DNA from 4 places in the Moritella yayanosii genome. Region 1 is predicted to be linked to each of the others. Evidence: predicted binding sites of a transcription regulator. Region 1 holds the regulator's gene; each other region holds the start of a gene.
The links. Region 1 encodes sigma-54, which starts transcription at its own class of promoters, with help from an activator protein. Its sites were predicted from a motif close to GTTGGCACGNNNNTNGNNT; they were not measured.

Region 1 (3,219 bases):
AGTTGCGCCCAGAGTTAAGCCGTTTTCAGCGAAAAGAGAAATTAGAAGAATTACTTGAAGAGTTTCATATTACCCATATCCGCGATAGTTTAGGGATGAGCTTATCTGGTGGTGAACGCCGCCGAGTTGAAATAGCCCGCGCACTGGCAGCTGATCCTAAATTCATTTTATTAGATGAACCCTTTGCGGGTGTTGATCCTATCTCGGTTGGCGATATTAAAAAAATCATTCAACATCTGCGCGACCGTGGTTTAGGGGTATTAATTACCGACCATAACGTACGTGAAACACTGGATGTATGTGAATACTCTTATATTGTCAGTCATGGGCACTTAATTGCGTCTGGCACTTCAGAAGAGATTTTATCCAACGCAAAAGTGAAAGAAGTATACCTTGGAGATCAATTCCGACTATAGTTTGATATTGATACATAGCCGCATTAAGGAAGAGAGAGTAGTCGTTAGATGAAGCCATCATTACAACTTCGTATGAGTCAAACTCTGGCAATGACGCCACAGTTACAACAAGCTATTCGATTATTACAATTATCGACCTTGGAGTTACAGTTAGAGATCCAAGAAGCGTTAGACAGTAATCCGCTACTGGAACAAGAAGATCCCAACACCACGCCGTCAAATGATGCAGAAAGTAGTGACGCACACAACGCGGATAACGCGGATAATAATGACGCGATTACCGATAGCAGCCAAATCGAAGTCAGTGATGCCCTCGCCAGTGATTCCATCCCTGATGAACTGCCTACTGACAGTAATTGGGATGACGTCTATACCCCACAAATACAAAATCACAGCGGCGGCAGTGCCGGTATTGATGGACTTGATCAGGTTTACCAAGGTGCAACCAGCGAAGGTTTATACGAACATCTTATGTGGCAAATGGAATTAACCCCATTTACTGATATCGATCGCGCCATTGCCGTCGCTATTATTGACGGCATCGATGATCATGGTTATCTCAATCAAAGCTGCGAAGAGATCCTGCACAGCGTGGTTCTCGGCCACCAAGAACACGATGATAATAACGAAGATCAACTGGAATTAGATGAAGTCGAAGCGGTATTAAAACGTATTCAACATTTTGATCCTATCGGTGTAGCAGCCCGCTCACTACAAGAATGTTTATTGATCCAACTTCGACATTTGCCTAAAAATACCCCTTGGTTATCAGAATGCCAACAAATAATTCAATCCCATATGGATTTATTGGGCAATCGCGACTACCGTCAATTAAGTCGTAAAACAAAATTAAAAGAACCACAACTTAAAGAGATCATGCAATTAATTCAGAGCTTGGAACCAAGACCAGGTAATGTGATTGATCAGTCGGAAGGGCAGTATGTTATTCCCGATGTATTAGTCAAGAAAAAAAATAACCAGTGGATAGTCGACTTAAATCCTGACATTGTGCCAAGATTAAGAGTGAACACTGAATATTCTCATCTGTCGACTGGTAAGCGTAATAGTAGCGATGGGCAGTTTATTCGCGCTCATGTGCAAGAAGCAAAATGGTTTATTAAAAGCCTAGAAAGCCGTAATGAGACATTATTAAAAGTAACAAAGAGTATTGTTCAACGCCAAGTAGATTTCTTTGAATATGGCGATGAAGCCATGAAACCTATGGTACTGAATGATATTGCAGAAGAAGTCGAAATGCACGAGTCGACAATTTCGCGGGTAACAACGCAGAAATTTATGCATACACCACGTGGTATTTTTGAACTTAAGTTCTTCTTTTCAAGTCACGTCAGTACGGACAATGGCGGTGAATGTTCATCCACCGCGATTCGGGCATTAATTAAAAAGTTGGTGGCGGCAGAAAATGCCATGAAACCACTAAGTGATAGCAAGATTGCTGATTTACTTGCTGCTCAAGGTATCAAGGTGGCTCGACGTACGATCGCAAAATACCGAGAAGCACTGAGCATACCACCATCTAATCAGCGCAAGAGTCTTTTATAGCACTCACCCTACCTTCATAAGGGAGACATATATGCAAATTAATTTAACCGGTAGACATGTAGACATTACAGATTCACTGAAAGATTACATTGATAGCAAGTTTTCCAAATTAGAGCGGCATTTTGAGCACATTAACAATATTCATGTGATCTTAAATGTCGAAAAATTACTGCAAATCGCAGAAGCAAAAATACATCTAAATGGGGGTGAAATCTTTGCCGTACATGAACATAACGACATGTATGCTGCAATTGATGGCTTACTGGATAAGCTCGACCGCCAAGTGATTAAGCATAAAGAAAAATTAATTCGCCATTAATTTTAGTCCACAACAAATAACCTAAAGGAAAAACCCTTTTCCTTTAGGTATTCATGTTCCTGACATAATTAAAACATATCATATCCAAATCAATTGCGGGATAATGAGCACATATTTTATATCGAGGACAGAGTAAAAATTAGCCAGCTAACTTTTACTCTGTCCTCGATATATTCGCTGCGCAGATGTGAGGACAAAAAATGAAGTTAATAATAGTCAGCGGCCAGTCCGGATCCGGTAAATCAATTGCATTACGGGTACTTGAAGATTTAGGCTACTATTGCGTAGACAACCTGCCAGTGACATTACTCCCACAACTACTGCAAACCTTAAATTCCAAAACTGAACAAGTAGCAGTCAGTATTGATGTACGTAATTTACCGAAAGAAAAACAAGAATTAAACGATATTATAGCGGAGCTAAAAGCCAGTACTGAACTAACCAGTTTATTTCTGGATACTAACCAATCTGTCCTTATTAAACGCTACAGTGAAACACGTCGCCTGCATCCATTAACAAAAGACGACTTGTCACTCTCGCAAGCAATTGAAATGGAACAACAGCGCTTACGTCCTTTAGCCTTACTTGCAGATCTGAAAATAGATACCTCTGAGCTTAATATTCATGAACTCAGTGAACAAATCAAAGAACGTATTTTAGGCAAGAAAAAAAACCAACTGGTCTTAGTCTTCCAATCATTTGGTTTTAAACATGGCTTACCAATGGATGCAGACTATGTATTCGACGTACGCTTTTTACCAAATCCACATTGGATCCCAGAATTAAAACCTTACACAGGGCTTGATGAACCGGTCATTAACTACCTCAGTCAACAACCGGAAGTGATCAGCTTTGCGCTGCAAATTGAAAATCTATTAACGACCTGGTTACCGCTGCTGGAAAAAAATAATCGCAGCTATG
Region 2 (3,219 bases), 800 kb from region 1:
ACTTTCGCTTGCACTGGATTATCATCAGGTACAATTGGTGCATAATCAGGCGAATCTTGCTGTGGTGTTTCAGCCACATCTGCAGGCTCTTGCGCATCTTCGGTTTTGGTCGCGTCTTCATTGTTAGTGACCACATTTTCTTTTACTTTAACTAATGATGCACAACCCGTTAGCTGGATAAAAACAAACAAGGCAAGGATAAAATTACGCATTATAATTCTCGATGATATTAATTAATTTTTAACGGCTAACCGTTAAGTTATAGCTGTTGATTGGTGTAACTTAACATTTCATCAACCGCTGATATTACTTTTGCGTTCATTTCGTATACGCGCTGACTTTCAATCAGGTTGACCAATTCTTCGGTCACGTTTACATTGGATGTTTCAATCGCACCTTGCACTAATTTACCCAAACCTTCATTGCCTGGCAGACCTTGTACCGGATCACCACTAGCACCTGTTTGAATATACATGTTTTGTCCAATTGGCTGTAATCCACCGGGATTAACAAAGTCTGAAATATTAATTTGCCCAACGGTCTGGTTATCTGTTTGACCAGGTAAGCTTACCGAGACCTCACCATCTTCCGAGACGGTAATGGTTTGTGCGTCTGCCGGTATTTGGATCTGGGGTTGCAATGGATACCCCCTGCCTGGTGTCACGATAATCCCTTCATCATTTAAGGTAAATTGACCGTTACGGGTATATGACGTCGTGCCATCCGGCATTTCAATTTCGAAAAATCCACGGCCACTGACCATTAAATCCAGTGAGTTATCCGTAGTTAACATATTGCCTTGAGAATGATCTTTTTGTATCGCGACAACCCGCGCACCCGAACCAACCATTAACCCAGACGGTAGTTTAGTATTTTGCGATGATTGGCCACCCGGCTGATTTATTGCTTGGTACAATAGATCTTCAAAAATCGCACGCTCTTTCTTAAAACCAACAGTACTGGCATTGGCCAAGTTATTTGAAATCGTTGAAATATTTGCTTGCTGTGCTTCTAAGCCGGTTTTGCTGATCCATAATGCAGGATTCATAATGCTTTCCTCGTCTAATTTATACTATTGGGGACTCATCAGTGAAAAGTTAACTGATTTGTAACAACGAATCAGATGCTTTGTCATTTTCTTCTGCTGTTTTCATCATTTTTATCTGCATTTCAAATTGACGTTGCAGATTAATCATTCCGGTGAGCTCACCAATAGCACTCACATTACTGGTTTCAAGTGCGCCACCAATCACTTGGACATTAGGGTCGACAATAGCTGGCGTACCATCGGCCTGTCGAAACAGACCGTCATAACCTTTAACTAAATTTCGTACATCGGGGTTAACCAATTTTAATTGGTCAACTTCTTCTAATGCATTTGCTGGTGCACCTTGAGGACGGATCTCGATACGACCATCAGCATGGATTTTTATTTGTTCAACGGGTACAGGGATCACGATAGGACCATTTACACCAAGTACAGAACGGCCTGACGATGTCAATAACTCGCCAGTCGCACTCATGTGCAAACTGCCGCTACGGGTATAGCCTTCCTTGTTCTTATCATCCAACACGCTTAGCCAACCGTCGCCTTGGAGTGCAACATCGAGTGCATTACCCGTTTGTTGTAGCGCCCCTCCCGTAAAGTCTTGCCCAGGACTTTCGGTAATAGCAAATACACGGGTTGGCAGGCCTTCACCAAAAGCTTGCATTGAACGCGCTTGTTCAAAATCAGCCTTAAAGCCATGTGTATTGACATTGGCCAGGTTATTGGCATGAATAGCCAATGCATTCATATTTTCTTTGGCACCCGACATCGAGATATAAAGCATATTGTCCATTCGTCAATCCTCTGTCACTTTTCGTTGAAATTGTTAATTACCCATCTAATACCAATAATAAAGCAATTAAAGTGCCAAAATGAAAAAGCCACCCTAAATAGGATTGGCTTTTATCAAAAAATGTACCTCTGCGGTGAATCCCATGTCGAATAATTCCGCTTGTTATATGGCTTACTAGCCCGTTTCATTAACGGATCTGTAATATCGTATCTTGTAATTTAGAGTTCACCTCTAACGTTCTTGAGTTGGCTTGGTAGTTACGCTGTGCCGTAATTAAGTTAACCAGCTCACTGGTCAAGTTAACATTGGATTGCTCTAGTGCTGATGAATTAATTTTACCAAAGGTACCAGAGTTGGCTTCGCCAGCAATCGCAGCGCCCGACAGTTGTGATGCACGCCAGCCCGTATCGCCCGTCTGGCTTAAGCCTTGTTCATTGGCGAACTTAGCCATCGCAATCATCCCCAGTTTGTCGTTACGTCCATTACTGTAACTCGCCGCGACCATACCATCCGGACCAATATCAATCCCCGTTAGTCGACCCACTGTCGCCCCGTCTTGTTCAAGCTTAGAAACTTCAAACGCAGACGCAAACTGAGTCGGGTTATTAATATTAAGTTTAATCGTCTGAGTGGTATCCGCACCATTGGTTAAGACCCCCCCCAGCGGCACGGTTTCTGCGATCGCAGGTGTTTGCTGTTGCAATAAACCCGATGAATCAAACGTCAATTGCATTGCTAACGGTTTTACCGGTGTTCCCGGAGCCGCAGCGACAGCCTGCCCGCCAACAAGATCAACAGGTTGATCATCCACATAGTTGAATTCCAACCAGGAATTAGCAGGCGCCCCCGCGGTACCATCTTTGACATAATAAGTTGATAAAGTATGTGATTCACCTAACGAATCGTAAATAGAGACAGAGGTCGCAGCGGTATAAGTTCCGCTATCAATAGGATCAAATTTAGTGGGGTCTAATGAAGGTGATGTCGCCGGTAAATTCATCGTTATATCAACGTTGCTCGTTGATTCAGGCACACCCGCGGTATCAGGTATTTGTAGCGGTTTTGTTGACGCCATACTCACCGCTTTTGGTGATCCGTCATCATTAACATCATAAACTTGCAGATAACTACCCGCCGAGTTAATGACAAAACTATTTGCATCCAGTTTAAACGCCCCAGCACGCGTATAGTTACGATCCATAGATTCCATACCATCAGACATAACAAAAAAACCATTACCGTTAATCGCTAAATCAAGCGAATTTTCGGTAAAATTCAAGCTACCTTGCTGGAACTGTTGCGCAATATGGGATGTCGCCACACCATTACCAACAGAGGTTTTTGCATTTGAGAAAATCGATGTTGCATAAACATCGCC
Region 3 (3,219 bases), 800 kb from region 1:
TATTTTTTTAAGCTTTTTTATGGTCACAATCAATTATGCACATGCTGCACGCATTAAAGATATCAGCTCTGTGCAAGGGGTCCGAGATAACCAATTAATCGGTTATGGTTTAGTAGTTGGTTTACCGGGGACGGGTGAGAAAAGTAATGCGTTTTCGGTACAAAGTTTCAAAACCATGCTGAGTAATTTTGGTATCACTATGCCTGATGGTGCCAAGGTTAAGATCAAAAACGTCGCGCCTGTTGCTGTGAGTGCGATATTACCTGCTTTTACTAAACCAGGACAAACGATAGATGTGACGGTGGCTGCTATCGGCGAAGCCAAGAGCCTACGTGGTGGTTTACTATTGCAAACCTTTTTAAAAGGTGCCGACGGTCAAGTATATGCACTAGCACAAGGTAGCCTGGTTGTCGGTGGTCTCGGCGTCGAAGGTAAAGATGGTTCAAAGGTGATCATTAATACCCCTACCGTGGGCCGTATCAGTAATGGTGCGATTGTTGAGAGAGAAGTTGCTAATCCGTTTGGTGATGGCGATTATCTGACATTTAACTTGCATCGAGGTGATTTTACCAACGCGAAACGTCTTGCTGATTCAATTAATAATCTGGTTGGTCCTAATACGGCTTATCCCATGGATTCGATATCAGTGCGGGTACTGGCGCCACGTGATATTTCTCAGCGTGTTGCTTATCTGTCTACATTGGAAAATCTTGAGCTAAAAATGGCAGACGAATCAGCAAAAATTATCGTTAATTCACGTACCGGCACGATTGTGATTGGCCAAAACGTGAGATTAAAACCTGCAGCGATCACGCACGGCGGTTTAACGGTCACCATTAACGAAACCCAAGATGTGTCACAGCCCAACGCGTTTGCTAACGGTGAAACTGTGGTCACCAATAAATCGACCATTAATGTGACGCAAGAAGATGCGCGTATGTTTAAACTTGATGCGGGTGCGACACTCGATGATTTGATCCGCGCGGTTAATCAGGTTGGTATTGCGCCGGGTGATTTAATGTCAATTTTAGAAGCGCTTAAAGATGCGGGCGCATTAGACGGACAGCTTATTATTATTTAATGGCGTTAAGCTACTTAAGCACTGTCATAACTTATTTTTATGAGCGCTATACCCGGTGATTGGGTATAGCGTTTTTTTGTATTTATTTCATGACATTGCCAGAGTTGGTTTAAGAATTGCATTGTTATATGTAAAGGTTGAGGTTAATACGTTGTTTTGTTTCAAGTTATTGATTGTAATTGTTTTATCAGTGACGGCTTAATGGCGGTAGCGTTCAATTATTAATTAAGTAATACGAATAACTGACTGAAAAATAATAACTATTGAAAATAATAATTGTCGAAAAATAGTAACGGGCTGGGTATGGATAATTCATTTAAAACCAATGTAAGCAGTAACGTCTTAGATACACATAATCTGGATGCTTTACGTAAACGTGCGCTGAATAATGATGAAACGGCATTGAAAGACGTCGCGAAGCAGTTTGAATCATTGTTTACCAATATGTTGATGAAAAGCATGCGTGCCGCGAATGCGGCATTTGAATCTGATAGTCCAATGAATAATAACTACACCCAGTTTTATCGTGATATGCAAGATAAGCAGATGGCGGCTGATATGAGTCAGTCAGGCGGTATGGGGTTAGCAGATGTAATTGTTCGGCAGTTGTCGAATGATGGCGGCAATTATATGCCAGCCTCGTCATTACAAGGGGATACTAACCCATTGCAGAATATTAAAGCCGTGAATAATGCGACAACTGTAGGCAAAGCATTACCGGAAGATAAAGAGGCTGCAGCAGTTGATGAGGAGGGAAAGTCTATTGATGGTGGTAAGCAAGAAAATGCCGCATTTTCGATGGCAGATGAAGCCCGTCCGATGCAATTCAACAGCCCTGAAGAGTTTGTCGCATCATTAGCCCCTTTTGCTGATTTAGTGGCGAAACGCTTGAATGTATCACCTGATGTGTTACTCGCTCAAGCCGCATTAGAAACGGGTTGGGGTAAGAAAGTATCAGCGGATAACAACGGTGGTAGCTCACATAACTTATTCAATATTAAAGCGGATAAACGCTGGGAAGGTGCGACGACCAGTGTCGATACCTTAGAGTTTTCCGACGGTATTGCCAAACGTGAAAAACATCAGTTTAGAAGTTATGAAGACTTCCAATCTAGCTTTAATGATTTTGCTGATTTCTTGCAATCCGGCGATCGTTATAGTGATGCATTACGTAATTCTGCAGATTCGGCACAATTCTTGAATGGTTTACAGAATGCGGGTTATGCAACGGATCCTAACTATGCAGCGAAAATACAAAATGTCATGAAGCATGATGCATTTAAATAACGCTATTAGTAGATCAGTCGCAAACAGTAAATGAATGAATAATCTTATTTCGGAGTGATATTCTGATGGTTGGAGTCGTAATCTGATGGCGAATTTATTACAAATCGGCACATCTGGTGTTTTAGGTCACCAGCAAATGCTTAACACCACAGGTAATAACATTGCGAATGTTAATACGGATGGGTATAGCCGTCAGCGCACTCAGCATAATTCTCAAATTGATAATATGGGCCTTGCTCGCTCTGATACTGGTCGAGAAATTAATCAGTTTGCGCAGGCTGAAGTCTTGCTTGATACCAGTAAATTTAATAATCGTGACAAATTTTTAACAGAAATAACCCGAACCGATCAGGTATTGTCTGATAGCTCGAATAATCTCGGTAGTGGGGTCTCAACATTGTTTGAATCTTTTCATACGCTCAATGACGATCCCACATCATTATCGACTCGGGAGTTAGCGCTCTCCGATGCCAAATCTCTCGTATCCAGTTTTAGTAGTGTTGGTAAACAGCTACAGTCACAGGTGAAAACCGCGAATAATGAGATCACCGCAAAACCGGATTTACTCAACGCCTTGATTAAAGAGATACAAGGATTAAATCAGCTGGTGATGATTGCCAATAATACGTCGCAAGGAGTATCGGGTACCTTACTGGATAAGCGTGATGAGTCGATTAAAGCTCTCGCAAGTGAGATCGATATATCCACGATTGCGAATGATAACAAAAGTATTTCGATAAATTTGATCAGTGGGCAACCTTTAGTCATGCAAAGTAGTGTGAGTCAATTTACCGTGGTAACCAATAATCCAGATACATCAATTAATGAATTAGCCTTGAACATTGACAGTA
Region 4 (3,219 bases), 790 kb from region 1:
AATAATACCGCCGCCGGTATTACCAATGTTGACACTTTCAACATGCTGGAAACTTGAGACTTTAAGATCTTGTGCATTGCCGTCTATCGACGCCGATGCTTTTAAGCGGTAATTTCCTTCCGCCACTTTATTGCCGTTCATGTCTGTGCCGTCCCACTCAAAAGCCACAGCCCCCCTTTTTTGCTCACCCAAATTAATAACGTTAATCACCTCACCGACTTGATTGCTAATTTGCAAGCGTAAATTAGGCGCACTCTGGGGTAACTCAATACGCCCTGACACGTTTTCGCCGGCAGATAAAAATGCTGACGATGCTGGTGCTAATACCTTAGTACCCACAAGACTAGAAGCTTGTAACGCTTGGTTTGAGCTCATAATTGCAGTTAACTGCTCAAACTTGCTGCCCATTTTAGCAATACCATCAGCGGTAGTGAATGACGCCATCTGCGCCACCATCTCTGAATTTTCTACGGGTTTGAACGGGTCTTGATAAGCCAGTTCTTGTGTTAGCAAGGAAAAAAAGTCTTCTTGACCAAGTTCTTTGCGGGTAGTCTCTGCCGCTTGCTCTGCCGCATCCCTTTTTTCAGTTTTAAACTGACTGCTAAAGTCAGCTACATTATTACTATTGTTAATTGTCGTCACAACCAAATACCCTCTATGAACCCTGACCTAACGCCAATGTCTTACTTAACATTTTCCTAGCTGAATCAGCTATTTGCACGTTAGTCTGGTATGAACGAGATGCGCTAATCATGTTTGCCATCTCTTCCATTATGTTTACATTCGGACGATATACATAACCATTTTCGTCAGCTAATGGATGGTTTGGATTATATTCATTAACTAATGGTGCATCACTCTCTACAATCCCTGCAACATTCACGCCAACTGCCTCATTTTGTGCGAAATTAGCTTGATCTAATTGCGCTTGGAAAATAGGATAGCGTGCTCTATAGGTTTCACCAGCGCTACTACTCACACTATTTGCATTAGCAAGGTTACTCGCGGTGGTATTTAAACGCACCGATTGTGCACTCATTGCCGACCCAGCAATGTCAAAGACTCGAAATAAACTCATAATTATTGTCCTTTAATTGCCTTGCGCATAGTTTGAATTTTACTGCTTAAGAATGATAATGATGCCTGATACTCCATGCTATTTTGCATAAAGCTAGTACGTTCAATTTGCACATCTACGGTATTCCCGTCCCCTGTATCAGGTTGATTAGGGACTCTATATCGGACATCAGAAGCCATACCCCGGCCACCTGATATATGACGTTCACTAGTTTTTGATAAATTAAAACTACGACCTTGGGTTGCACTAGCAAGGGCATCTTTAAAGCTTAAGTCTCTTGCTTTAAAACCCGGAGTGTCGGCATTGGCAATATTACTGGCCAACACTTCGGCACGGCGTTCTCTTACGCCGAGAGTATATTGGTGTATACCTAATGCATTATCAAAATTAATCGCCATGAACGCCTCCTATACATTTATATCGTAATCAATCGTATGACAATTACGATGATACAAATTATAAAAGCAACATATGTGCCAAAAAGATATTCGACAGGGTGGTTTTATTTAAATCATAGTGGGATAGGATGTAAATAATTTAAAATCAACAACTTAAGATTAAATAAAAAGGTGGGTATAGACTTTGTAAATATTTATTGTGGGTAAGGTCGTACAGTGAAACGACAAAAACAGTTTTTTGACGCTGTATGAGAGCCAGACACCGCCAATAAATGAACATCCATGTTCATACGTTAACTTGTAGTAAAATAGGCTATTTAAGTCTATATACGATACCAGGGTTACAACGGATCATTTCAAACTTATCCGTTAATCCCGTCAAGGATTCTGATGCGCCCAAAAATAAGTAACCGCCGGGTTTTAATGAATCGGCAAATTGATTAAGGATCTGACTTTTAATTTTTGGTGAAAAGTAAATAAGGACATTACGGCAAAAAATGATATCGAATTTGCCCAACAAAGCATAACTTTCTAACAAATTTATTTCACGAAACGATGTTAATTGCTGGACGTCTCGATTCACCTGCATTTTATCATCAGGTAATATCGTAAAGAACTGACGTTTACGTTCAGGAGATAAACCCCGGCCAAGTGCCAAACGGTCATAAATACCTTCTTTACAGTACTTAATCATGGTTGGTGAAATATCCGTACCGACAATTTGTACATTAGGCTTCACTAAACGCTTGAGCTTTTCCTGCGTTTCAATCGCTGACATCGCAATTGAAAACGGTTCTTGGCCAGACGACGATGCCGCTGACCATATTTTTACTGGCTGACCTTTATTGATAAACTCAGGTAAGAGCTTAGCTTGTAAATATTCAAACGGATACACGTCACGAAACCATAACGTTTCATTGGTGGTCATCGCATCAACAACATCATTACGTAAATCCCGCGCTAACATGGTCATCGATTTTTGTACTAGCTCAGTTAAATTTGTCATCTTATGTTTTGCCAATAGTGGCAATAAACGACTTTTAACTAAATATTGTTTATTTTGCCCTAATACAATACCGCACTGAATCTCAAGAAATTCACTAAAACGGGTATAAACTTCATTTGACAATGTTTGCACTATTTTACTCACTTTCTATTTTAAAATATATGTATTCAATATTACAGAACACTTAGCTAGGGTCAGCTGCTTTTAATGCCTTTAATACCGCACCCGCTAGCTCATCCGGATTAAATTTGGCAATAAAGTCGTTCGCTCCTACTTTTTCCACCATCGCCTGATTAAATACACCACTTAATGAGGTATGCAAGATAACGTACAAATCACTTAATTTCGGATCATTTCGGACTTCCGCAGTCAAGGTATAACCATCCATTACCGGCATTTCGATATCCGAAATCATTAAAGCAACCAGATCGGAGATAGGTGCGTCTAATGCCATTTTCCGTAACTGATTTAAACCATCACGACCATCTTTGGCTAATACTATCTTAAAACCAAGATCAGAAACGGCTTTTTTGATCTGGTTACGCGCCACACTTGAATCATCCACAACCAGGATCACTTTTTCTATAGCTTTCTTATCGATTTCCGTGGCTGATGCTAAAATTTCAGCACTGACATCCGTTTTTACCGGTGCCACTTCATGCAGGATTTTTTCCACATCAAGTATTTCTACTAACTCGTTATCGACCTCTGTAACGGCCGTTAAATAACTAAATTTA

Region 2: the regulator sigma-54 is predicted to act here: its motif matches at 1,902-1,920, upstream of flgF (flagellar basal-body rod protein FlgF).
Region 3: the regulator sigma-54 is predicted to act here: its motif matches at 1,185-1,203, upstream of flgJ (flagellar assembly peptidoglycan hydrolase FlgJ).
Region 4: the regulator sigma-54 is predicted to act here: its motif matches at 1,541-1,559, upstream of flgB (flagellar basal body rod protein FlgB).

The regions. Positions count from the first base shown of each region.
Region 1 covers NZ_LS483250.1:3,313,192-3,316,410, reverse strand. Annotated here, with positions in the region: gene lptB (LPS export ABC transporter ATP-binding protein) at 1-416, shown strand, start outside; gene MORIYA_RS15385 (RNA polymerase factor sigma-54) at 465-1,979, shown strand; gene hpf (ribosome hibernation promoting factor) at 2,011-2,298, shown strand; gene rapZ (RNase adapter RapZ) at 2,499-3,219, shown strand, end outside.
Region 2 covers NZ_LS483250.1:4,109,150-4,112,368, reverse strand. Annotated here, with positions in the region: gene MORIYA_RS19200 (flagellar basal body L-ring protein FlgH) at 1-212, opposite strand, end outside; gene flgG (flagellar basal-body rod protein FlgG) at 260-1,048, opposite strand; gene flgF (flagellar basal-body rod protein FlgF) at 1,098-1,841, opposite strand; gene flgE (flagellar hook protein FlgE) at 2,029-3,219, opposite strand, start outside.
Region 3 covers NZ_LS483250.1:4,113,113-4,116,331, forward strand. Annotated here, with positions in the region: gene MORIYA_RS19205 (flagellar basal body P-ring protein FlgI) at 1-1,081, shown strand, start outside; gene flgJ (flagellar assembly peptidoglycan hydrolase FlgJ) at 1,385-2,368, shown strand; gene MORIYA_RS19215 (FlgK family flagellar hook-associated protein) at 2,454-3,219, shown strand, end outside.
Region 4 covers NZ_LS483250.1:4,105,720-4,108,938, reverse strand. Annotated here, with positions in the region: gene MORIYA_RS19180 (flagellar hook assembly protein FlgD) at 1-642, opposite strand, end outside; gene flgC (flagellar basal body rod protein FlgC) at 656-1,078, opposite strand; gene flgB (flagellar basal body rod protein FlgB) at 1,081-1,476, opposite strand; gene MORIYA_RS19165 (CheR family methyltransferase) at 1,790-2,614, opposite strand; gene MORIYA_RS19160 (chemotaxis protein CheV) at 2,667-3,219, opposite strand, start outside.